3 regions of the Pantoea sp. C2G6 genome follow, and region 1 is predicted to be linked to each of the others. Evidence: predicted binding sites of a transcription regulator. Region 1 holds the regulator's gene; each other region holds the start of a gene.
The links. Region 1 encodes CRP, which controls carbon source genes, mostly activating them, when cyclic AMP is high. Its sites were predicted from a motif close to ATGTGANNNNNNTCACAT; they were not measured.

Region 1 (3,280 bases):
GTGCGCGACACCGGTGAGCGCGGTCATTCACGTGAAGCCGTCATGGATTCGGTGGTGCGCTCGATGGAAGATTACATCAACTTCATCACCCCCCAGTTTTCCCGCACCCACATCAACTTTCAGCGTGTCCCGACCGTGGACACCTCTAACCCGTTTGCAGCGCGGGCGATCCCCTCGCTGGATGAGAGTTTTGTGGTGATCCACTTCCAGGCGCTGGAAGATATTGACTTCCCCTATCTGCTGGCGATGTTGCAGGGTTCGTTTATCTCGCACATCAATACGCTGGTGGTGCCGGGCGGCAAAATGGGTCTGGCGATGGAGCTGATCATGGGACCGCTGGTGAAGCGGCTGATGGAAGGGAAACGCATTGAGTAAGAGGTCCGTCATAGCCCATTGGACTGATGACAAAGCCAAAGCAGAGTAGGCCTGAACGCAACGCCGTCGCTCAACGCGCAGGGAGCCGGGTCAGAAGAGGAAAGCGTCCCGCGCCTGGGACAAAAACGCCGGGAGCGTTTTTGAACAACGCAAAGCGTTGGCCCGGCAACGGGCGCACCTCAGGGATGAGGTGCGTAATCGCGCGGGCCGAGCACGCCATGGATGGCGGTTTTGCGACTTTCCGATCTGACCCGGTTCTCTGCGCAGGCACAGTCTAAAAGCGGATTACCTGCCCAGACACGGTCTTGAAGCAACCTGCATCAGATACTGGAAGTGAAGTTAGCAGGTCAGCAATGACTCTTGCAGTTACTACAACTCAATCACTTCATAGCTGTGGGTGATGGTAACGCCTTTGCCCAGCATGATGGCCACCGAGCAATATTTTTCAGCAGAAAGATCCACCGCGCGTGAGACCGCTTTATCCTGGAGCGCTTTGCCGCTGACGATAAAATGCAGGTTGATGTGCGTAAAGATTCGCGGCGCCTCTTCACGACGTTCTGAGGTCAGTTTTACTTCACAATCAGCCACATCCTGACGGCCTTTTTGCAGAATTGAAACCACGTCAATCGCACTGCAACCACCCGCCGCCATCAGAACCATCTCCATTGGGCTGGGCGCTTTATCACCTGAATTTCCATCCATGAGTATCTGATGGCCGGATGAAGATTCCCCGAGGAATGTCAGCCCTTCTACCCATTTCACTCTTGCCTGCATGATTTTTGCTCCAGAATACGCTGTTTTGTCGTCAGAGTACGCTTTCGCCTGGTAAACAGCAATCCAGAGAAATCCACCCCAAGCTGAAGCGAGACAACACAAGACAGTCGGCAAAAGCTATGCTACAAACAGTGCTGAAAATATTTTTCGTCACCCAATGGCGAAGCCGGGAAGAATGATGCGCACTGCGCCGAATGCGGCCCGAATAATTTCCTGAAAAGGAAACGCTTGAAGCTTTCATCGCCTGACAGGGAAAACTGCCCCCTGTATTTTGGGCACGATTACAACAGAGGATAATAGCGAATGGTTCTCGGCAAACCGCAAACAGACCCTACACTCGAATGGTTCCTGTCCCATTGCCATATTCATAAGTATCCATCCAAAAGTACGCTGATTCATCAAGGTGAAAAAGCAGAAACGCTTTACTACATCGTGAAAGGTTCCGTCGCGGTTCTGATTAAAGATGAAGAAGGCAAAGAGATGATCCTTTCCTATCTGAACCAGGGCGACTTCATTGGTGAGCTTGGCCTGTTTGAAGAAGGTCAGGAGCGTAGCGCCTGGGTACGGGCTAAAACCGCGTGCGAAGTGGCGGAAATCTCCTATAAGAAATTCCGTCAGCTGATCCAGGTCAACCCCGACATCCTGATGCGACTCTCCTCGCAGATGGCACGTCGCCTGCAAGTCACGTCGGAAAAAGTAGGTAACCTCGCTTTCCTCGACGTCACCGGACGCATTGCGCAGACCCTGCTCAACCTGGCGAAGCAGCCCGACGCGATGACTCACCCCGATGGGATGCAGATTAAAATCACCCGTCAGGAGATTGGTCAGATTGTGGGTTGCTCACGTGAAACCGTGGGCCGCATTCTGAAGATGCTGGAAGATCAGAACCTGATCTCCGCACACGGCAAAACTATCGTGGTATACGGTACCCGCTAACTCCTGTCATCCACGGCGTGCTGGCAACATCACGCCGTTATTGTTTGTGTTGAGCCAATGTGGCGTCGAATTATTTACCATCCTGAAGTCAACTATGCCTTGCGGCAAACGCTGGTACTCTGCCTGCCGGTGGCGCTGGGCTGGCTGGCGGGCGACCTGCAAAAAGGTCTGCTGTTCTCCTTAGTGCCGGCCTGCTGCAACATCGCCGGTCTGGATACCCCGCATAAGCGCTTCTTTAAACGCCTGATTATTGGCGGCAGCCTGTTCGCACTCGGCAGCTTTCTGATTCAGTGGCTTACCCTGCATGCGATACCGCTGCCGTTGATCCTGTTCGCCATGCCGCTGCTGCTCGGCGTAACCGGTGAGATCAGCCCGCTGCATGGCCGCCTGCTGCCCGGCACGCTAATCGCCGCTATCTTTACCCTGAGCCTGGTCGGCCGGATGCCCATCTATGTCACCCCGCTGCTCTACATCGGCGGCACGCTCTGGTATGGGCTGTTTAACTGGTTCTGGTTCTGGCTGTGGAAAGAACAGCCGATGCGCGAGAGCCTAAGCCTGATCTATCGCGAGCTGGCTAACTACTGCGACGCCAAATATACCCTGCTCACCCAGCTGACCGACCCGGAAAAAGCGCTGCCGCCGCTGCTGGCTCGTCAGCAGAAAGTGGTCGATCTGATCACCACCTGCTATCAGCAGATGCATATGCTGTCGGCCAATCGCGATCACAGCCATAAACGGCTGACGCGCGCCTTTCAGGTGGCACTCGACCTTCAGGAACATATCTCGGTCAGCCTGCATCAGCCGGAAGAAGTGCAGAAGCTGGTGGAGCAGAGCCATGCCGAAGCGGTGATCCGCTGGAACGCCAAAACCATCTCAACCCGACTGCGGGTGCTGGCGGATAACATCCTCTATCACCAGTTGCCCGATCGCTTTGCGATGGATAAACAGCTCGGCGCGCTGGAGAAGATCGCCCGCCAGCACCCTGACAACCCGGTCGGTAACTTCTGCCTCTATCACTTCAACCGCATCGCGCGGGTACTGCGCACCCAGAAACCGCTCTATCAGCGCGATCTGATGGCGGACCGTCAGCGCCGCCTGCCGCTGTTACCGGCACTGCGCAGCTATCTCTCCTGGCGATCGTCGGCCCTGCGCACCGCCGCGCGCTTTGCGGTGATGCTGATGCTCGGCAGCGCGC
Region 2 (3,280 bases), on a different contig from region 1:
GCGGCACAGTTCAACCGTCCGGGTCATGAGATCGTAGACCACAACACCTATGTCTTCATGGGCGATGGCTGCATGATGGAAGGGATCTCGCACGAAGTCTGCTCGCTGGCCGGTACCCTGAAGCTGGGCAAGCTGGTGGCGTTCTATGATGACAACGGCATCTCCATCGACGGCCACATTGACGGCTGGTTCACCGACGACACCGCGAAGCGCTTTGAAGCCTACGGCTGGCACGTGGTGCGCGGCGTGGACGGTCACGACGCTGACGCGATCGCTAAAGCGATCGACGAGGCGAAAGCGGTCAGCGATAAGCCTTCCCTGCTGATGTGCAAAACCGTCATCGGCTTTGGTTCACCGAACAAAGCGGGCACCCACGACTCGCACGGCGCACCGCTGGGCGATGACGAAGTGGCGCTGACCCGTAAACAGCTGGGCTGGAACCACGCACCCTTTGAGATCCCGTCTGAAATCTACGCTGAGTGGGACGCGAAGGAAGCGGGCCAGGCGAAAGAGTCGGCATGGGATAAGAAATTCGCCGCCTATGCGCAGGCGCATCCTGAACTGGCCGCCGAGTTTAAACGTCGCGTCAGCGGCGGGCTGCCTGCGAACTGGCAGCAGGAGTCGCAGAAGTTCGTTGAGCAGTTGCAGGCCAGCCCGGCCAAAATCGCCAGCCGTAAAGCCTCGCAGAACGCCATCGAAGCCTTTGGTAAACTGCTGCCGGAGTACCTGGGCGGCTCGGCCGACCTGGCCCCGAGCAACCTGACCCTCTGGTCCGGCTCTAAGCCCATTAACGAAGACGCGGCGGGCAACTATATCCACTACGGCGTGCGTGAGTTCGGCATGACCGCCATCGCCAACGGCCTGGCGCTGCACGGCGGCTTCCTGCCTTACACCGCCACCTTCCTGATGTTCGTTGAGTACGCGCGTAACGCGGCGCGTATGGCGGCGCTGATGAAGATCCGTCAGATTATGGTCTACACCCACGACTCTATCGGCCTGGGCGAAGATGGCCCGACGCATCAGCCGGTTGAGCAGATGGCGAGCCTGCGCACCACGCCGAACATGAGCCTGTGGCGTCCGTGCGACCAGGTGGAATCGGCGGTGGCGTGGAAATATGCCATCGAGCGTCAGGATGGCCCGACGGCGCTGATCTTTTCCCGTCAGAACCTGGCGCAGCAGGAGCGCAGTGCCGCCCAGCTGGCTGACGTGGCGCGCGGCGGCTACGTGCTGAAAGATTGCGACGGCACCCCGGAGCTGATCCTGATCGCTACCGGTTCAGAAGTGGAACTGGCGGTCGGTGCCTGGGATAAGCTGACCAGCGAAGGCCGCAAAGTGCGCGTGGTCTCTATGCCGTCAACGGATGCCTTTGATAAGCAGAGCGATGCCTACCGTGAGTCCGTGCTGCCGAAAGCGGTCAGCGCGCGCGTGGCTATCGAAGCGGGCATCGCGGATTACTGGTTCAAGTATACCGGCCTGAACGGCGCGATCGTCGGCATGACCGGCTTCGGTGAATCCGCCCCGGCGGACCAGCTGTTTGAGATGTTTGGCTTCACCGTCGACAACGTGGTGGCAAAAGCGAAAGCGCTGCTGGCGTAAGCGGGCCTGCTGGTCTGGCACTAAACTTCGGGGGCGACGCTGTCGTCCCTGTTTTTTATTCCTGTAGTAATAACGCTCTTTTACTCAGATTTGTGACGCAGATCCAAATATAAGCAGTCGGATTGATCACAATCATTCCTGTTATTCCTTCCTTCTATTATTGTGGCTGAACCGTTTCAGTTGCCGGGCGACAGGCTCCGGTTTCGGACAATGCCGGGTAAGAATCTCCTGTACAAAATGCAGCGAAACGCTCAGGCTAACGGCACGTTTTTTTCAGTCTGACGTGGCAGGAGAGAAATGACGGTACGGGTAGCGATAAATGGTTTTGGCCGTATTGGACGCAATGTCCTGCGCGCGCTGTATGAAACGGGCAGACGTGCTGAGATCACCGTAGTCGCCATTAATGAACTGGCGGAAGCGACCGGTATGGCGCACCTGCTGAAATATGACACCAGCCATGGCCGTTTCGCGTTTAACGTGCGCCAGGAGCGCGATGTGATGTGGGTAGGGGACGATACCCTGCGCATTCTGCATCGGGCAGAGATTGCCGATTTGCCGTGGCGTGAACTGGGTGTGGATGTGGTGCTGGACTGCACCGGCGTCTATGGCTCGCGCGCCGATGGCGAAGCGCATTTGCAGGCGGGCGCGAAGAAAGTGCTGTTCTCCCATCCCGGCGGCAACGATCTCGACGCCACCGTGGTATTTGGGGTTAATCAGCAGGAGCTGAGCGCCAGCGACCGCATCGTTTCCAACGCCTCCTGCACCACCAACTGTATTATCCCGGTGATTAAACTGCTGGATGATGCGTTTGGCATCGAATCCGGCACCGTTACCACGATCCACTCCGCGATGCACGATCAGCAGGTGATCGACGCTTATCACAGCGATCTGCGCCGTACCCGCGCCGCCAGCCAGTCGATCATCCCGGTGGATACCCGGCTGGCCGCAGGCATCACCCGCATTTTTCCGAAATTCAACGATCGGTTTGAGGCGATAGCCGTTCGCGTGCCAACGATTAACGTCACGGCCATCGATCTCAGCGTTTCCGTGCGTCAGGCGGTAAAGGCGTGTGAAGTCAACACCCTGTTGCAAAGCGCGGCAGAGGGGGCATTTCGTGGTATAGTTGACTATACGGAATTACCGTTAGTCTCAGTAGATTTTAACCATGATCCGCACAGTGCCATTGTGGACGGCACCCAAACGCGGGTCAGCGGTCAACACCTTATCAAGACCCTGGTCTGGTGTGACAACGAATGGGGCTTTGCTAACCGAATGCTCGACACGACGTTAGCGATGGCCGCAAGCGGTTTCAGGTAAGACGCGGTCTGCGTCTGGCAAAACTTATGAGAATCAACGAGAGGGTTCACCATGTCTGTAATTAAGATGACCGATCTGGATCTGGCTGGCAAACGCGTTCTGATCCGTGCCGATCTCAACGTGCCGGTTAAAGAAGGTAAAGTGACGTCTGACGCACGTATCCGTGCTTCCCTGCCTACCATTGAAGCCGCGTTGAAACAGGGCGCGAAAGTAATGGTTACCTCTCACCTGGGTCGTCCGACCGAAGGTGAATATAACGAAGAGTTCTCGCTGCTGCCGGTAGTTAACTACCTGAAAGAGAAGCTGAGCGGTACAACCGTAACCCTGGCAAAAGATTACCTCGACGGCGTGGAAGTGGGCGCAGGCG
Region 3 (3,280 bases), on a different contig from region 1:
GGAAGATGTACTTAAACGGCGTCAGTCGGGCGATGATGATATTGACGATAAAGATCACCAGCAGCGTCAGCGCCACTTCCGACCCCAGCTCACGGTTCGCCAGCCCGGCGATGGCGGCGACATCGGTGATATAGCCGCGCATCCCGAAACCCTGGGTAAAAATGGTGTTCAGGAAGGTCAGCGTACCAACGATAATATTGATACCCGCCATCATAATTAAAAAGCCCAGCAGGGTTTTGAAGGTGCCTTCCACCACCTTGCCCGCCGATTTTTTTTGCAGCAGCAGACCAATCAGGGCAATAAAGGCGATCAGAATAGACGCCTGCCCCAGCAGATCTTTTACCAAGAAGTCGATCACACTATTCATGGGCAGCAACCTTCAGGTTGTGTTCTTTTAAAAAGGCCAGGATCTTCTGCTCTATTTCCGCTTTATCGGTCAGGCGGTTCAGAATAATCACCCGCTTAATCTGCTCTGGCGTGGCGTCGGCATTTAACACATCGGCAAAGGCTTTCTGCGTCAGAATCATGTCGGACTTAAAGGCGTTCGCTTCTGAAATGGTGGTGTGATCAATATCCGCCTCAATCTCCAGCTTTTTTAATACCGCTTTTGCGCTCATCTCAATCGCAAAACTGGAGCCTAAGCCGCAACCGCAGACACATAATATTTTCAGCATGGTTTTCTTCCTCACAATATATGGAGTTGTTTAGCGAGTTTGTAATGGTGCCCGTCGGTATCGACCAGGCGTTTTTGCATGCTTATTAAATCAATCGGAATCGGTTTATTGCTGCCATTAATAATGACCGCTTTATTCCGCATACCTGACTGAATACACCGCACCACTTCACTGGCCATAATGGTGCCCTGATAGATCTCTTCGCAGGTGGGGTCGCCATTGCGCAGTCCGTAACCGAGAATGGTTTTACGGACCCGCACGCCAATCAGTGGCTCTAACTGTTTGATTAAGGTGTCGATGGCGCCCTGAAAACCGGGTGAATATTCCCGGGTGTAGCCTTCCGAGCAGAGGATCACCACGCTGTTCTGCTCTGCCAGCCGTTGGGTGACGCGTTGTGCCAGCTCTGCCAGCGGGATCTGGCACTCCGGGATCAGGGCGAAATCGGCGTTGGATTTAATCGCTGATTGCAGGGTTAATTCGCCGCAATAGCCGCCCAGTAACTCCAGCATAAATACCCGACCGGTTAAGGCGCGTCCGGTATTCCGCAGTTTCGCCACCTCTTTTAAAACCTGCTCACAGGCGGTGGAGAAACCCAGCGTATAATCACTGCCAAACACATCATTATCGATGGTCATGCCGACGCCGAAACAGTTGACGCCGAACTCCGACAGGGTGTGCAGAAATTGCAGCGATCCGTCACCGCCCGCCAGAATTAATACCTCAATCCGGGCGCTTTTCAGCTGACGCGCAATCATTTCATATTCGCTGCGTAGCAGTTTCTTCTCCGTCCTTCCCGACTGCATTACCGGAATGGAGGCGATGGAAAAGTCGAGCAGATCGCGCTGGCTAATCTCACGATGATGATTGGCCAGCAGACCCGGAATACCGCCGTCAAATATCACCATCTCCGCCTGAGCCAGCCGCCCAATCTGAAAGACAAAATTATTAATGCCGGTGACATCCCCACCGCTGATCACCATTCCAATTCGCATTACGCTCACCTCACTGGCTGATTACCGCTGAGGGCCATTGTTCCGGTAAGCGGGGTTGTTATTTGCAGGTGAGATCACAGTTACGCGCGGTATTTCCCGGCACGGATGGTTGACAGCGGCTTTTAGACCCCTTTATTTGTGATAAATATCACATTTCCTGTTTATCGGACGCCGTTAAGGATGCCAGTTAAATCAGTGAGTTACTTAGAAGCGCAGCTGAACATGAACGCAGAGCGTCAGGGCGGTTATGACGCCAATCGCTGATGTTGCAGATTTGTGATTTTCACCTCATTTTTCCCGGTTCGGAGCCGGACAGGCGTCAGGAAAAGCGGTGTGTGAATAAACCGGCTGGCGCTGAGGGAGTTATTTTGCGGTGCAGGCGTGCAAAAGAGGGTGAGTTCGGGCGGCTGGGCCGGAGTAGGAAGCGAAAGAGTGTGGGGGTAAGCGTGGCGCAGCAGAAGCCTGCTGCGCCGGGGGAAGATTACTTCGCGTAGGCTTCGGTGGAGAGCGTCAGCATGACCTCATCACCCACCGCAGGCACATACTTGTCCAGCTTAAAGTCAGAACGCTTGATGGTGCCGGTGGCGTCAAAACCGATCGCCTGCTTCTTCACCATCGGGTGTTCACCCTGCTTATTCAGCGTGGCGTGCAGCGTGACCGGTTTGGTAATGCCTTTCAGGGTCAGGTTGCCTTCAACGTCAAATTTGTTATCGCCCTTCGCGACCACTTTGGTGCTGTGGAAGGTGGCTGTCGGATATTTCGCGGTGTCGAAGTACTCAGCGCCTTTGAACTCTTTGGTCAGGGCGGCGACGTGGCTGTCGATTTTGCTGACCGGCAGGGTCACGTCAACACGGGATTGTTCCGGGTGATCTTTATCGAACACCAGCGTACCGCTGGCATCAGGAATATCCGCAGTAGGTTTTGAGAAGCCGAAATGGTTCCAGCTGACAATCACCGACGTATGCTCAGGGTTCAGCTGATAGTGCATCGCCTCGGCCTGAGATAAAGGCGCATAGAGCGCGGCAACGGCTAACAGGGGCAGTGCAGTACGGGCGAAATTCTTCACGGTCAATTCCTTGAGCTGATAAAAAGTAACCTGAGTGTGGTGCAATTTGCCGGTAATAGACAGTGAAGAGATTTGTCGGGTATTTTCAAATAAATTCAGCAAGTTTGTGCCGCGCTACCCTTTCGCTCCGCCGGTGAACAGCACCCGCCAGCGGCGGCGATCCTGAATCAGGCTGTGGTGCAGCTGCCGCAGGTCGGCATGGCTCAGCGCCTCTATCTGTGCCGCGTCCAGCCCGGCCAGGCCATTATCCCGCCGTAACCGCGCCAGTGGCTGATCCTCCTGCCCGCTCAGCAGCCGCGCCTTCAGCGCCGCCAGATCGCAACCGGCCAGGGTTTCGCTGAACGCACGCAGGAAGTTGCGACAGTAGCGCAGCAGTGACAGCGCGCTGTAGTCAGGCGACTGTAGCGCGAACAGCACGCCATCTTCATCGGCGCAGCGCAGATAGCGGCTGCTCACCACATAACCAATCGGCTGTTCAACCCGGTAACGCTGGAAAAAATGGGGCTCATAGAGCAGCGCCAGCGCCCGCAGCGCGGCCAGCTCGCCAG

Region 2: the regulator CRP is predicted to act here: its motif matches at 1,687-1,704, upstream of epd (erythrose-4-phosphate dehydrogenase).
Region 3: the regulator CRP is predicted to act here: its motif matches at 1,803-1,820, upstream of ACCW71_RS03135 (6-phosphofructokinase).

The regions. Positions count from the first base shown of each region.
Region 1 covers NZ_JBGMNJ010000005.1:19,521-22,800, forward strand. The annotation lists gene ACCW71_RS08830 (phosphoribulokinase) at 1-375, shown strand, start outside; gene ACCW71_RS08835 (OsmC family protein) at 745-1,149, opposite strand; gene crp (cAMP-activated global transcriptional regulator CRP) at 1,453-2,085, shown strand; gene ACCW71_RS08845 (YccS/YhfK family putative transporter) at 2,143-3,280, shown strand, end outside.
Region 2 covers NZ_JBGMNJ010000002.1:478,358-481,637, forward strand. The annotation lists gene tkt (transketolase) at 1-1,596, shown strand, start outside; gene epd (erythrose-4-phosphate dehydrogenase) at 1,894-2,913, shown strand; gene pgk (phosphoglycerate kinase) at 2,965-3,280, shown strand, end outside.
Region 3 covers NZ_JBGMNJ010000001.1:655,039-658,318, reverse strand. The annotation lists gene ACCW71_RS03145 (PTS sugar transporter subunit IIC) at 1-367, opposite strand, end outside; gene ACCW71_RS03140 (PTS sugar transporter subunit IIB) at 360-674, opposite strand; gene ACCW71_RS03135 (6-phosphofructokinase) at 686-1,666, opposite strand; gene ACCW71_RS03130 (YceI family protein) at 2,148-2,732, opposite strand; gene pqqF (pyrroloquinoline quinone biosynthesis protein PqqF) at 2,847-3,280, opposite strand, start outside.